2 regions of the Sporomusa aerivorans genome follow, and region 1 is predicted to be linked to the other one. Evidence: riboswitches for the same ligand, from Rfam matches in the RefSeq annotation. Region 1 holds a riboswitch; the other holds the start of a gene.

What was found. Region 1 has a riboswitch for cobalamin ahead of SATMO3_RS27495 (TonB-dependent receptor plug domain-containing protein). Riboswitches for the same ligand answer to the same signal wherever they lie in the genome.
Region 2: another riboswitch for cobalamin. It lies ahead of SATMO3_RS05280 (TonB-dependent receptor); the one in region 1 lies ahead of SATMO3_RS27495 (TonB-dependent receptor plug domain-containing protein).

The regions. Positions count from the first base shown of each region.
Region 1 covers NZ_CP156926.1:5,779,670-5,787,707, reverse strand. The annotation lists gene SATMO3_RS27525 (phosphomannomutase/phosphoglucomutase) at 1-321, shown strand, start outside; gene SATMO3_RS27520 (MBL fold metallo-hydrolase) at 439-1,221, shown strand; gene SATMO3_RS27515 (S1C family serine protease) at 1,233-2,360, shown strand; gene rlmH (23S rRNA (pseudouridine(1915)-N(3))-methyltransferase RlmH) at 2,362-2,841, shown strand; gene SATMO3_RS27505 (hypothetical protein) at 3,187-3,369, shown strand; cobalamin riboswitch at 3,340-3,525, shown strand; gene SATMO3_RS27500 (hypothetical protein) at 3,511-3,774, shown strand; cobalamin riboswitch at 3,783-3,971, shown strand; cobalamin riboswitch at 4,140-4,339, shown strand; gene SATMO3_RS27495 (TonB-dependent receptor plug domain-containing protein) at 4,538-6,727, shown strand; gene SATMO3_RS27490 (hypothetical protein) at 6,869-7,312, shown strand; partial or broken gene SATMO3_RS27485 (DUF1643 domain-containing protein) at 7,609-7,890, shown strand.
Region 2 covers NZ_CP156926.1:1,174,722-1,182,759, reverse strand. The annotation lists gene SATMO3_RS05285 (hypothetical protein) at 1-3,177, opposite strand, end outside; gene SATMO3_RS05280 (TonB-dependent receptor) at 3,218-5,986, opposite strand; cobalamin riboswitch at 6,233-6,416, opposite strand; gene SATMO3_RS05275 (hypothetical protein) at 6,703-6,903, shown strand; gene SATMO3_RS05270 (hypothetical protein) at 7,137-7,340, opposite strand; gene SATMO3_RS05265 (response regulator transcription factor) at 7,379-7,939, opposite strand.

The sequences.
Region 1 (8,038 bases):
GCCCAGATTGACGCTATCCCCAACTATCTGCTTACGCCGGACATCCGGGTTCCTTACCATGGCCCTGACAAAGCGGCAATCCTTAATCAGGTTGCGGCCGCATTAACAGCATACAGTCCCAATTTAATCGACGGGGTGCGAATTGAGTTTGCCGACGGCTGGGGCATGATCCGCGCTTCTGTGACTGAACCTTTATTTACCCTGCGGTTTGAAGCCAAGACAGCTGAACGGCTGAAAGAGATTACCGCCTTATTGCTCGCCGCGCTGCCTGCCGCTGTCAGAGAGTCAGTGACAGCGAAGCTGCCGCCAGGCTGCCTGTGATTGGTTTAGAATACCGGCGGTATTCGAGGGAATTTGTTGCTGGCAGAGAGGATTTGCCGGCTTTAAGGGCGAATAACATACCTGTTACTAACAGCTAAAATTTTATAAGAGGTAAATATGCAAATTCATGTTTTGGCCAGCGGCAGCACCGGAAATGCTACCTATATTGAGATGGAGAATACGAAACTACTGGTTGACGCCGGCATCAGCGCCAGGCGCATTAAACAGTCGCTTGATAAACTCGGCGCCAAGGTAGAAGATATCGACGGCATACTCATCACCCATGAGCACCGTGATCATGTTAATGGATTGACCACTTTACTGAAGAAATATAACCTGCCGGCATATGCGCGGCCAGATACCTGGCAATCCATGTATTGCCGGGCTGCATTGCCGGATGAATGCTGCCGGCTTCTGCCGGAAAGTCTTGATATTGGCAAAGTTAAGGTGGAGCCTTTCAGTATTTCGCATGATGCCGCCGATCCTGTCGGATTTCGTTTGTTTGCCGGTGACAGCAAAGTCAGTGTTGCCACCGACCTTGGTTTTGTTACGCCGACAGTAAAAGATGCCCTGTCTTTATCCGACGTATTGGTTTTTGAATCCAACCATGATGTCGATATGCTGAAAAATGGCAGTTACCCCTGGCCTTTGAAAAAACGCATCCTAAGCAACCGCGGCCATCTGGCCAATACGGATGCAGGCTGGACACTGGCCCGGCTAAACCGTAAAGCCCACACGCATGTTTTTCTGGCTCATCTCAGTCAGGAAAACAATCGTCCGGAACTGGCTGAAGAAACCGTCGCTGATATATTGACAACGCAAGGCTGCCGCCTGGGCGAGGATGTTACTTTGCATCTTACCTATCCTGAAAAAATTTCAGGAATATGCGAACATAAGTAGGAGGCGATAGCATGAACTGGTTTAGAAGGTTAACTCCCTATATTACCGTATCGTTAGTTAGCATGATTATTGGCGCAATGCTAGTCGTAGGCTGCGCCGGCAATATTTCTTCTGACAAGGCCAAAAAACCTGATGGCGTAGGGTCGCCGTTTAACGGGCTTCAGCCGCCTACGGCTCAGGCTCAGGTCTCGGAAGCGCGCAATACCCCCATTGTCCGGGCGGCACAGACGGTTGGCCCGGCTGTTGTCGGCATCACTAACAAGGGAATTGCCCGGGATTTCTTCAGTAACCGGAAAGTCCTCATCGAGCAAGGGACAGGCTCAGGTGTAATTTTTGATGCGCAGGGCTATATTGCCACAAACTATCATGTGGTGGAAAATGCGCAGGAGATCTCAGTTTCTCTTTCTGACGGACGTACAGTGGATGGCAAGGTTATCGGCGTCGATCCCGCTACCGACCTTGCTGTTGTAAAAGTAAACGCCGAGAATTTACCGGTCGCCGTACTGGGCGACTCTGATTCGCTGATGGTAGGCGAACCGGCCATTGCCATTGGCAATCCGCTTGGTCTTGAGTTCAAAGGCAGTGTGACTGCCGGTGTTATCAGCGCCCTGAATCGTTCGCTGGATATCGGCGAGCGCCGCTTTAAACTCATCCAAACCGATGCCGCTATTAACCCTGGTAATTCCGGTGGTGCTCTTGTTAACGCCGATGGTGTGGTTATTGGTATCAACAGCGCCAAAATTGCCCTTTCCGGTGTGGAAGGCATCGGCTTTGCCATTCCGATTAACAGCGCCCGGCCTATTCTGCAATCCCTTATTGACAAGGGGAGGGTAGTGAGAGCCTATCTTGGTGTAGGCGCTCTGGATCAGGCTTCGGCTGCCAAGTATGGCTATGAACTTAAGCTGGAAAAAGGTGTATACCTTGCCAAAGTGTCATCCTCCGGACCAGCCTACAAAGCCGGTATGCGTGAAGGTGATATCATTCTGAAAGTAGCCGGCGCCGAAACCAACAGTGTTGCCGAATTACGGGCCGTCCTTGACTCCCAACAGGTAGGCAGCCACGTCGAAGTTGTTATACAAAGAAACGGCAAAAACCAGACGCTCAACGTGCCCCTGGAAGAAATGCCTGCCGGTCAATAAGATGAAAATCACAATTGTTGCCATCGGCAAAATCAAAGAAAAGTATTTGACTGCCGGTATTCAGGAATTCGTCAAAAGGCTAACGCCTTACTGCAAGCTGGACATCCTCGAGCTTGCCGAAGAACGCATGCCTGACAATCCGTCACCGGCTGAAAAAACACAAGCGCTCACCCGTGAGGGTGAGCGCATTTTAAAGGCCGTCCGGCCAAGCAGTTATCTCATCGTCCTGGACGTAGCCGGCCAAGCTCTCGCCTCAGAACAACTGGCAGGCAAATTTGACAGCCTGGCGCTCAGCGGCCAGAGCGATGTGACCTTTGTTATCGGCGGCGCTTTCGGCCTGTCGGCGGAGGTAGCGGCAGCAGCTAAAGAAAGGCTGTCGTTTTCCAAGATGACGTTTACACATCAGATGATACGGCTGCTCTTAGTCGAGCAGGTGTATCGGGCATTTAAGATTTCGCGGGGAGAACCGTATCACTGGTAACGGTGAAAAATGACTTGTAATATAAGTAAATACAAGAATAGTCGAAGTTCCTGCAGGAATGTTTTAATAACTTGCAGGAATTTTATATTTTTATGGCAATTTTGTTAGTTGCTATCTTATAGGACTTTTGGACTCAATAGAACCGTCCCTATGAGTCCTGTATTTTAGCATGGTTGAGAATCAGTTTTCTAGCGTGCCTGCGAAGTATGCAGGCCTGTCAGCAGCGGTGCCAGCCAAGTTGGCGCTGCTTGTTGTAAAATCCGGCGAACAAACGGGAGGGGGAAAGCTGCAGCTGGTAACCCCTTACCATGGGCAGCCGCCAAACCCGACCTGGGAAGGAAGGGCATGGGCCTGCTGACACCAAGGGAGACGCGATCTGTACGGCCAAATATTAGAAAAGCATTAAAAAGTGCGAAAAAACAAAAAAATCCAACAAAAACAGACAAACCTGCTCGACACTTGCCCCTGCCTGTGGTAAAATTTGAAACAGTAAAGAAATACCAGGAATTCGGTGCAGGTGCCCGTTAAGGGCCTAACAGAAAAACCGGTTGAAAGCCGGTGCGGTCCCGCCACTGTAATGGGGAGCAAAGCCATAATATGCCACTGAGACGAAAAGTGTCTTGGGAAGGTTTGGCGGCGCGAGGAGCCAGAGCCAGGAGAACTGCCTGCATGACAATCACCGACAGTACCGCGCCTAAGGTGCGGTGCGTAACCTGCGACAGACAGGGAAGGAGGATTTGCGTGTGCAGTGTGCCGGTCTGCGACCGGTTTTTTGCAAAGAAGCCTTCCTTGTCAGCCGGCAGGGGCGGCTTCTTTTGGTTTAATTTTCGGTATGACCGCAATGGGACCGGCTTTTTTTTCAGCGAAGGCGCAGTCGACCGGCTGCCGCCGCTCTGCTGGTGCGGCGACAGCGGCAGACAAGCTAATATATGACAGAAACAGAAAGTACAGCGGGTACAGGTGCCCTGTGAAAGGGCTCAATAGGGAAGACCGGTGTAAAGCCGGCGCGGTTCCGCCACTGTAAGCCCGAGTTAGCCCTAAAAGGCCACTGGCAGGAGATAAAGCTGCCGGGAAGGCGGGGCTGATGATGAAGGAAAGCCAGGAGAACTGCCTGTACCGACATCCTTGCCGGACCTGCGATCAACAGGGAGAGGATTTGGGGTTTGTGTGAGCTTTTATCCTTACACAAGTCAGTCGAGGAGCAAAGGAGGGAACGGAAGCAGCGCACAAAAACGGGCGGGAACCGGACCTTTTTTCCGGCCTGGCAAGGGAGGGAGCATAAGAGACAAGCTAAATAGCAACATAAAGTGGGGAGAGGTGCCCTTTGGGGCTTAATAGGGAAGACCGGTGAAAAACCGGCGCGGTCCCGCCACTGTAACGGGGAGCAATTTTGCAGCAGTACGGCTAACGTACTGGGTCACTGGAGCGCAAGCTTTGGGAAGGCGCAAACGAGCAATGAACCGGAGCCAGGAGAACTGCCTGTCCAGCGATCACCATAGCAGCGTGTTAGCCTGTCGTTTTGCGGCGGAGAGCGTGCTGCGGCACCTGCGAGCGACAGGGAGGGGATTACGGCAGCACCCGGAAACCGATTTTCCCTGTCTGACGTAATACACTCCTGTAAGGGAGTTTTTTTAGTTTATTATCGTAAAAGCCATCACTAAAGCGTTTATAAGCTAGAAAGAGGAGAGATTTTGCAATGGTACTACATAAATTAAAGGGAAAGGCATTGGCAACAAGTATTGCCTGCGCTTTGGCGCTGAGTATGGCGCCAACTTATAATGCCGTCGCTTATGCGGCAGAGGCGGACAGCGAACAGCAGCAGAAAACAGGTGAAACGGCGAAAGACGCCGATTACGCGCAGACTCAGGAGGAGTACCAACTGCCAACGGTGACAGTGGAAGCGCCCCGTCCTGAATGGGAGTCCAAGCTTTCACCGGGCACCGTCTCCATCGTTCGCCCCGAGGATTTCAAAGGCGAACAAAAGACCTTGCCCGAACTGCTTAAACGGGTACCTGGCGTCCATATTAGGGAGGTTACTGGCACCGGGCAATATACCGTCGTCAGTGTCCGCGGCAGCACTGCTGCCCAGGTGGGCATCTTTGTCGACGGAGTACTGACCAAGCTGGGCGGGGATGCTGCTACCGACCTGTCCACCATTCCAGTGGAAAATGTTGAACGCATTGAGATCTATCGCGGCTACATCCCGGCCCGCTTCCCAGGCGCCTGGATAGGTGGGGTTATCAATATCGTTACCAAAAAACCGCAGAATACCGGATTCTCCCTTTCCCAGGGCATGAGTTCCTATGGCGGCTACACGGGCAGCCTGGGAGTCAATGCCCCGCTGGGTGGTGGCAGTCTCTTCGTGGGTGTCAACCGCGACCAGAGTCAGGGCGACTTCAAATATAATTTTCCGGGGACAGATATATACCGCCACCGTCTCAACAACGGCTATCAGAATACAGATGTGCTGGTTAAGTGGCAGGATGAAAACTGGCAGGTAAAGTACGCCTGGAAGCGCAACTACCGTGAACTTCCTTACAATGTTCTTAATGAAAATTACGATCTGCCCTCTTATTGGGGCAGTAAACAGCCGTCTAAAAAGCTAAATACTGATCAGTCGGACCTGCTAATCGGGCGGCGGCAGACGGATGGCAACTTGGAGTGGGGCTGGCGTTTGACCTACATGGATCAGGATAAAAATTATAAAAATCCGTGGGGCAACAACACTATTTTTGCAAAATGGAGCCACTACCAGTCACAACGTTTTGGTGGTTCCCTGGATGGGTCTTTCAAAGCAGGTGATGCTCACCTGCTGGAGTTCATGGCTAACTATTCCCACGAGCGACTTGATGTCGATGGAGCCGCTATGACTTCTCCGTCTTATGCCTGGGTTAAAGATCACTATACACAAACGCTGGCCGACATTCAGCTCCAGGACACCATCACGCTTAACAAAAAAGGCGACTTCTGGTTTACTCCCAGTGTGCACTGGAATTATTCCGGCGGCATGGGGGAGGCGAAATCCAACTACCTTTGGTGGGTAACTGCGATGCAGGAGAACGCAGACAGTAAATTCACATGGCAGACCGCTCTCAAAAAACAGCTTAATGAGCAGACTACTCTGCGGGCGACCTACGGTACTTACTACCGCTTCCCCAACCTCTACGAGCTGATCGGCGACGGCGCCTTTATCCTGCCGGTCCCTCCCAGTTCGACTGTAGCCGGTGCTGCTGGGCCGGAGCATGGCAGACAGTGGGACCTCGGGATACAGTGGCATGGCGAAACGTTTAAGGCTAAGTCTGACTGGGCTCTCACCTATTTTGGCCGCCATTCGTACGACATGCTTGAGCTGTACCGGATGGGTCTGACCTATATGTCCTACGTGAATGGCGGCGAAGGCAGGGTCAATGGTGTGGAACTGGAAGGTAAGCTTAACTGGGACCGCTGGGATTTGGACTTGTCAGCTACCTATATGCAGTCCAAGGATTTGCAGCGAATAAAAAAGATGTATTATCTCTATCCGAATGGCAACTACGGCAAATCACTGGAGAACTTCGCCCCTAAATGGGAGGGGCTGCTACGGCTGACCTACCGTTTCCCTGGTGAGAGGCTCTCGCTTTTTAACGAAATCCGCTATGTAGGCGAAACGAATGTGGATGATGAGGTTGACTGGAATACCTCTTACACCACGGTCGGACTGGGCGCCAAGTATAAGTTTAGTAAAGACACCAGACTTACCGTAGGTGTCAATAACATGTTTAATAAGGTCCCTTACTGGAAGACGCTGTATACAGGTACTGGATATGATCCCTATTACTATTACGGCACCATGAAGTATCCGCTGGCAGGGCGGACCTATTACGCGACTGTACAGTGGGACTTTTAGGAAATAGTGCAAATAGGCAACAATGATATATTTGGTCAATAATGTGTGTACCGATGCATGAAGGAGGCTTTTTAAGTCCGACTTTCTTATATTTTGTTTCTTCCTGTTGGACGATTATAGGATCAGACCAGGAGGTGAACGATGGAACAACAGAAAATTGATCAACTGACGCAAAAACTGCAATGTACGGCTATCATCCGAACTAGATCCGGCAAAGCACAAACGAGGCTCTGGAGAACTGTACAACGGATGCCGATACTTCGTAGGAACAAAAGATCATTGATGCTCTGGGAAGCTATGTGGCGTTTGCCGCGAAGTGCCGGGGTACAGGCCCCGAGGGCAATAGTCGATAGAAGAAAATCCAAATCTTCCGCCCTGTATGACTCGCTCAGCTTGACCAATATCGGTCTGAAATATGACTTCAACAGTACAATCAAATTGACCGCCGGCGTCAATGACTTGTTTAACAAAGGACCCGAACAGTTGTGGCGCAGAACCGGATACGGTCCATTGGACAGTATCGGCAATATAGCCTATCCGCAGCAGGACCGGACCTATTACGCCACCGTACAGTATTTCTTCTAGACAGAGCCTTCAGCAAAACGCTACATCGCTAAGCCTGGGCGCTATTTTGTCCAGGCTTAGCTGCTTAAATACTGCCAATAGCAATAAGAAATTTAGCTTGAGGGGCTATTCTGGGTGTGTGTTTGGGGTCAGGCTTTGTGTTTGGGGTCAGGCTTGATTTATAGCAAAATTGAGTTGTTTTTCTCGTAATCTTGCAATAGTCGCATAAATCAAATTATTATTAACTCAAGCCTGACCCCTGTTTTCTATTCCGATGGGATGCTGGTTGACCCTACGACGATGTATGTACTAAACAATCTATATCGTATGGTTTTGGCACGGCGGAGATCGTCAATATCTTTTCTGCTGTGGACGGCAGGAAGAGCCTGAAGAATGAAATCGAACAGGGAATTTTGGAACAGATTTTGGCATCGGCAGAACGGGTGGATGTCATCATCGTTGTCTGGGGCAAAGCGGGAGATACTAGCAAAGCGGTTCAGAAAAGACAGGAATATTTTCTGGAAAAGCTTGGCGAGTTCGAGGACAAAATGCAAATGATTGGCTTTCATCCTTTAGCTCCGCGAATGCGACTGAGGTGAAAGTTAGAGACATTTCGCAGAAAGAAAAGTGTGTAATCAATATCGGCAGATACATCAGATAGTGATTAAGTATAAAGTAGGGTAGTCCATCGACCTATCTGGATGATGGGCTATTAGGATTTTTATAATATGTACTATATAGGTCGTT
Region 2 (8,038 bases), 1.9 Mb from region 1:
GTTCGCGTAGATGCCGATCGCCTGGTTGGAGCTGCCCGTACTGGCAGCAGTAATTCCCAGCGTTTTGTCTGCGGCATTGACCGTGATGTCATTGCCGCTGCCCAGGATACCGGCGACTGCTTTGTAATAACCGATGTTGCCGGCCGTGACGTCACCGTCATCGGTGGTAATGGTGCTGTCCTTGGTGAAGGCATAGGCATTGTCCTTCAGTACGCCGCCATTTTCGTATTCCGTATCCTTGGCTTTCACCCCGGTCAGCGTCGTGGTAAATTCAGTCTTCGTCTGCCCCGTGGGCGGCTCCGGCGCTCCGGTGCCGTAGCTTCCCTTGCCGCTCGCGCTGTCGAAGGCCACAGTGCCCGTGAATTTTACCGCTGACTGAGCCGTCAGCCCTTCGGCTATTTCCACCTTGCCGTCAAGGTACCGTTCCCCGTTTTTATAATTGGTATAGGTCAATTTGCCGGACAGGGCATTCAGAACATTGCTGACCACACTGGTATCAGCCGTATTAATGCCGGCATTGTCCGTCCGCAGCGTCATTACCGCGTTTTGCCCGTTGGTTTGTCCGGCCGAAGTAATCGTTATGCTGCCGCCCTTGATTTTTGTCGGGTCAGAGGTGTCATGTTCATAAATGGCCAGCAGGTTGCCGGTATATTTATCAATGGTGATGCCCTTGTCATTTTCCGGAAAGATCACGCCTCTGCCGGCACTGCTGCTGCCGCCGTACAGGTTGGTAATGTGGCTGGCGCCATTAGAACCGATATCCTCATTGTCATCAGTGTAACGGGTGTTTTGCGCCCTGTCCGTCCAGGTCGCGCCGTTTTGCAGCCACATATTGACGGTGCCGCCGTTATCCACGATGCCTTTTAAATAAGAGTTTGCCGTAGTCAGGCCAACATTGACCGTGCCGGTTTTGAGCGCAAAAATATCACCGTCCAGCCGCACATCTTCTGTACCCGGAAGGTTACCGGCATCACCCGTATTCATATTGATAGTTCCCAGATAAGAGGCCAATGTATAATAACCGTAATTTTTGCCGGACGGCACGGCGATATGCCCGCCGTCAACCGTAATTTTACTGTCCTTGGCAACAGTGGCAATACCATTACCGTAAACAGTAAGATCTACCTTACCGTTCACATCAATTTCACTGTTATCAACGGAAGTATATAAGCCGGCCGAATTAAAACGTGAATACACATTCTGTGAATTTAAAGGTACGCCCCAGCTGCCGTCAGTGCCGGCGATCGTTACATCGCCATTGATAGTAATCCTGGATTTAGCGGTAGCTTCCGCGCTGCCTTCTCCCCAGCGGTCTTTTTTGGTGACGGCAATGCCGTTGCCGCCCTGTCCGCCGGCCATAGTAATATGTACCGGGGCATTGATGGTAATACTGCTGGCGGTATCTTTGGCGGCGTCATTCCAAATGGCGTTAGTCACCATTTCGCCGTTAGCGTAAGTGGCGGTATTAATATTGAGCTGTCCCGCATTCACTGTGACATTCTTACCGTTGCCGGCGTAAATTCCGGTAGGATTACCGGCATTATTCTCCACATTCAGCGTTAAAGCGTGAGTGCCCGCATCTACCGTGATATCCTGTCCATAACGGGCAAAGACCGCTGCCAGGATATTGGTTTTGTAATCACCTTCGGCACTGGCCTTTAAACCGAGAATGGTATCCTTGTTAAACTTGTAGGTTTTGAAATCAGTTGTAACGCCTTTGGTCTGATATTCGGTATCCGTATATTCAATGCCGGTACCGTTATTATATTGCTGCAGCCCCATGATCCGGGTTGTATAGTCCGGTGTGCCGCTGATGGCATTAGTGCCATTGGACGAAGCATCCAGTTCAGGCAGAATGATGGTTTTGGAAATTGTCGCCGTAGGCGAGGTTAAGCCCTCGTTCACCTCTAGCTGCATGGTTTTGCTGTTGCCATTGGCCACACTGTCAGGGGTAATGAAGGCAAAGCCCCAGGAGTTGAACTGGTTCAAGCCTTCTTTAGTCGCAAACTGGGAAGCGGCAAATTCCAGCGGCTTTGTGCTGCCGTCCTGATAGATTTGCAGCTTGTTGCCGGCCAAAAACCATAGACGCCGCGGATTGGACTCAACTTCTATATCCCAGTTGAACCCGGGCCAGTCGTTTATTTCAATCACTTTTTCCCAGGCAACCGGTTTATCTGCCAGCAGATTGGTTACCGTTGTTTTATAAACGTTGCCGATAATTCCGCCATAGCTCGCATCATAATAACCGCCAAAAACATAGGCCGTACCGTCATTGGTAATCGCCATATCCCGGTACTCGCCTTTTACACCGGCAGGAATAGTAATTTTGCGGGAGGAGTTCAGGTTACCGTTATTAATATTGACGGCATGAATGGCTGTCTCCGCATTGGGGTAGCCCATTTGCTGATAACCGCCTGAGGAACAGGTAAACAGCGTATCATTGAAAGGATGAACATTAAAAGTATTTTTGCCAATGCGCTGCGCATCCACGGCTACCAGACTGCCATCACTTTTAATTACATATTGCAGCAAATAACCGTCGTCATATTTATCATAGCCACCGTCAAGGTTTACACTGGTGATAGCATAGAGATAATTATCTTTAACCACCAGTCCTTCGCCATGAAAAGTAGTTTTATCATCATAATGTATGCCGGTTACCTTGGCAGCATCTTCCTTTAAACTATGATGCTCATTTTCACTCAGAATGGCTTTGCTTAAATTGGCAACAGCAATATTGCCAAAATCGTAGTCTGTAGCATAGAGATAATCCCCATAAGTAGCGGCAGCATGGATATTAGGCACACTTTTTAGTTCGCCGGTATTTACATAATCAATCCAATTCGTTTTGACAGGGTTGATAACGGTGACTGCCTTCAACTCTGTTGTGCTATACGTATACTGCCGCAGCAGCAGCCGGCTTTGCCCGTTGTAATTGATGGCAAATACGGAGGGATCCCGGTTGAGTTCGTCAATTTTCATGGTTGCCGAAGCCGGATCAATATAAGCCGTGACTCTGGAACCGCTCAAAATCCCGAGCTGGCTGTTATGAAAGTCCGACGGCACTACGGCGGCCAGCTCAGCCCCCAGCACCTGATTGCTGCTGAGCAAACAGCTTAATAAAACAGCTGCCGCTAAATTCTTCTTGGTATAGCGTTTTTTATGACGATGTACCATTTGGTCTTGACACTCCTTTCAAGTATCCTGGCTTTATATACTAAAATTCATAACGTACCGTGGCATAATAAGTCCTGCCCTGAATAGGAAATTCCGGATTAATATAGCCATCCACCGCAAAAGCCGACGGACTGTAAATTTTCATCTGCGGACCTTTATTAAAAATATCATTGCAGCCGATGGTTACCTGCACGGTTGTATTGGGTTTCCATTTAATCCCGGCATCCACCGTGGTTAATGAATCCACCGGCTTGCCGGACAGGTAGGATGCTTCGCCGCCAAGCTTGCTTTTTGAATAATCGGTAAAATATTGATCGACGTATTTGACTTGGCCAAATATGGCCAGCTGGGCGGTGGGATGGTAGGTCAGACGCGCCGAGCCTTCCCATTCCGGTGCATAAGTCGGCCAGACGTTACGCCAGGGTCCGATTTCGCCGTAATCGGCAAAAGTGCTGTTGCGCCGCTGCAGCTGTACCTTGGTATAAGTAGCCTGCAGGTCGAAGGATACCTTCTGCCAGTTCAGCCCGGTCTGTATTTCCACACCGTGGGCTTTACCGCGATTGTCGTTAAAGTAGGACCAGTAATCCAGTCCCCGGCGCGCCAGCTGCAGCATATTATCGGAATCCCGCCAGAAATAAGTCAGCGTCAGGTTGGCGTCGGCGTTTAGCGCTTTACCGCTCAGCAACGCGCTGATATCAAACTGTTTCCCCTCTTCCGGCAGGGGAAAAGCGGTGCCGGTTGCGGCGGCGCCGCGCGGCGGCGGCAGAATGCCGGCTCCGTCGCCGGCTATTTCATACAGATTCAATAACCGGTAATAGGTGCCGCCGGTCATACGCATGGTAAAATTGTCGGTAAACTGCTTTTTCAAAGCCAATTGCCAGGTAGCCTTACCGTTGGTCTGGTCATCCTCTTTTCCGAACCATTGATGGGCGTCTTCCTTCTGCAGGCGTGTACTGCGTCCCACAATGCGGGATTGATTGTAACGGCCGCTTGCCGTCAGCCATAACGTCTCCTCCTGGTCCATGGTGAAGGTATCCTGGATTTGGACATTCAGCAGTTCCTGCCTGTAATAATTGCGGAATCTGGCCATCAGACTATCTACCGGCTGGCCTGTGTCGCCCTTGGAGTAATCATCCATCCCGGAGCCGCGGACTTTCATTTTTTCACTGGAAAAGTTCGACTGAAACTCAAGCAGCTGATGGTCTGTCAGCTTATAGCTGCCGTCCAGCTGGGCATTGTATTTATTTGACTTATAATTGCTCCATAACCGCAGAGGCGTTTTCCAGTTTATCGAATCCAAGTCGTACGCCTTTTCCGTATTGTATTTCTTATCCTGATGCAGGTAGTCGAGCATCCAGCCCCATTCCAGTTTTCCTGCCGTATCCCGCCGCTGCACTAAAAATTCCTTGGCATCAAGCACCTGTCTGCGGCTTTCCGCATAGTAGATATCCTTGGCATCCACATAACTGCCAAGCTCCACCGCTGTACCGGCACCTTCGACCCACAAGCTGTCCGGCAAGTGACGGTCAATTTTCTTCCAGCTGGCTTTGATCATCCAGTTATCATCCTGCCACTTGATCAGCGCGTCGGTATTTTTGAAATCGTTGTACCGGCGGTGCCGTTCATCTTCTTCCAGCATTTGTATCTTCTTTTTCCATTCCGTTAACTCTTTACTTTTCCCGGCCATATCAGAATTCGTTTGCGGGTCGGCTTTACTGACTGCATACTCTGCCTCGGCCTGGGCATAATCACGATAGACCTCAGCCTTGGCGGCTGCATCGGCGCTTGCAAAGAAATTTTTAAAATCAGACGCTTGGGAGAACCTTCCTGCCCATTTCTCCGTATCTTTGATAGAAGCCCATAGGATGGTCGCATTTTGCCCCGGGGCGGCTGCATAACTTCCTGCATACGCCCGGCTGTAAAAGTTATCCTGACCGGCCGTATCGTCCCGAACAAAGTTCAGCCATTGATCGGTATTGGCCTTAAAGGTTGCTTTCTCAGTTGCCGTTAAGCTGACATTATACCGCTGACCGGCATTATCAATCATATCGCCGTTAAAATTATCAAATTCCGCCTGGTAACCGTCACGCATTTTAGCGGCATACTGCAGATTGCGTTCGGCGGCATAGTTCTTATAGGGAAAATCACCGTCGCTCTGCTCACGGTTGAGCCCCACCATCAGGCTGCCGCTGCCTAACGGCGTATCTATCTGCATGGAGTAGGTCGCACCGCCGTAAGCGGCCCGTCCTGCCTCAGCAGACACATTGGCTTTGGTAGGCCGTTTAGTGACAATATTGATGACGCCACCCATATAGGTACCGCCAAACCGGCTGGGAATATAGCCGCGGTAAACTTCAATGCGTTCTACATTTTTGACCGGTATTGTCGAAATATCCACAGCAGCGTCGCCGCCGAGATTGGTAAGCACACCGTCGATAAAAATACCGACCTGGGCAGCTGTTGACCCCCGGATGCTGACCGTAGTATATTGACCTTTGCCACCTACCTCGCGCACATGAACGCCAGGGACATTTTTCAGTAAATCAGGCAATGTTTTTTGTTCGCCTTTATAATCATCGGGACGGATAACCGTAACCGAACCCGGCGATAATTTGCTTTCCCAATCAGGCCTTTTAGCCTCAACGGTAACTCCTTCCAGGGTAAAGTCCGGATTATCCGCATTCGCGCTTTCTTCGGCTTGCACCGTCTGCAAGCACACACCCAGGGATATCGCCACTGCCAATGCCAGGCTCAGCCTTTGTCCGGAGGGAAAGTTATTGCTTCCAGCTGCCTTTTTACTTTTTTTCATAATATCTCTCCACCAACAAATTTCGGTACAACAGTACAGTTCTCGCGCAACGGCACACGCTTTCATTTTCGGCTTACAGGTAGCATCATTTTTGCACAGACAGACGCTACACAGGCAAGCCAGCACTCATTCTCATCACATTTTCAAATAAAAAAACCCCCTTCCGGGAGTTGGACGCTTACGTCAGCAATCAGATGGTGTATCCTTTCGCTTGCCGTAATCTCCTCCCCGTCGCTCGCAGGTCCAAATGGTGATTGTTGGATAGGTAGTTCTCCTGACTCCGGTTCATTGCGTTCCTGCGCCTTCCCAAAGCATATGCTCCAGTGGCATTTTCGCAGGCTTGCTCCCCGTTACAGTGGCGGGACCGTGTTGGTTTTGCACCAATCTTCCCTATTAAGCCCCTAAGGGCACCTATCCCTCGCTATTCACTTGTGACAAACATCTCGGCCTTACTTAAATACGAATAAATTTTCAGTGATTTTAAAAAATCCATTTACACCGGTGAATATATTCACAAGGAAAACTTATTTAAACTAAAAAACCGCTATAATCATTAGCTTATTTGAAAAAATCGATTTACTTTATGTTTTTGGCCCGTGTTTTTGCCAGCTTTCGTGCCCTTATCCAGGCAATTAGCAGTAGTTTATGATGGATAATGTTTCCTCTTAGAATATATTGCATAACTCCTATACCGTAAATCCCCCAGGTGAGGTATTTTGCAAGAGCTGCATTTTCACTATTTCCCGCGCAAAACCGTACGAAATAAACACAGCTTGCGCTGGGCTTTAGCAAAAGTGGCAGCCGAGGTTGCCCTTATCCAGGCGATAGTTATCCTTTCTGTCAGGATAAAAAAAGAAGCCTCTCCGGATGTGTTGTTCTCATCCGGAGAGGCTTCTTTTTTCGACAAAACCGCCTGAGTAAATGCCACAAATACATATAAATCCCCTTCTATCACTCGCTAGGTATAGCAGTAATTGCTGTTCAGGGAGGTTTTTAGCGCTCTTGTTATAGTGAATATGTTTACAATTCATTCTAATTTAAAAATATTCTCATTTTATCAGGATATAAATGCCTCATTTGAGGTATCGGGGAAGAATTTTTTTTACAAGATATATTCGCCTGAGCACCATACTGCTCTATTTTTACTACATTATTTAGGCGAATTATGGCAGCGAATAGCAAAATCGACATACCCCTGCAAGGTTTCCAGTAACTCATTATTTTGCGCAATTGTAAGATTAGATAGATCCAAAGTGCCTACTGTCTCTTCAATTATTCTATTGAGTTGATACTGATTGTATCCCAGACTGTTAAGCTGGTTAATCAAATCCTTAAATTTCGCGTCCTCGACCATGGCTTAGCAACCCCACTTTCTAAAACTACCAATTCAAATTATCCACCGGCCTTATCCACCCATGATGCTCTGCCATCACAGCGGGAATATTGAAGTTTTCCGATCAGTTCAACCCGGGAACTTGTGCCTGTCTTAGCAAATAAATTGCGAATGTGAGATTTTACTGTTTCCAAACCAATACACAACATCTTGCTTATCTCTTTATTTGTCTTTCCCATCGCCATAATTTGTACAATTTCCCGTTCCCGGGGAGTAAGAACTATGTCAGTGGCGATTTCGCTTTCCAGCAAAGGAACAAAATCAAAAATAATAAAAAAACTCGTTCTTTCCGCTTCGCCAAGCCGCAGGCAGCTAAAACTAGCAGTGCCCGGTAAATAGTGAAGTGTCCCGCTATAGCTAATCAAAGGATTATCGACGTCATTATGAATTCCACTAAAATTTTTACAGATTTTAATGAATTTGGGGAATAATTCGGGACATTTTTCTTCAAAAATCTCTTTGGCACTCTCATTTTGATATTTTTTTTTGAATTGCCAGTTTAAAATGCAGATCCCTTGATACAGTTGGTGTACTGGCCGAAAAACATGTTGGGGCATCATTTTTAGCACCTTCAGCCTTTAATGTTTTTAATAATTGATTCCGCACTTGAATATAAAAAGCTCTCTGTGGACAAGAGAGCATATACGTTATACTGCCAA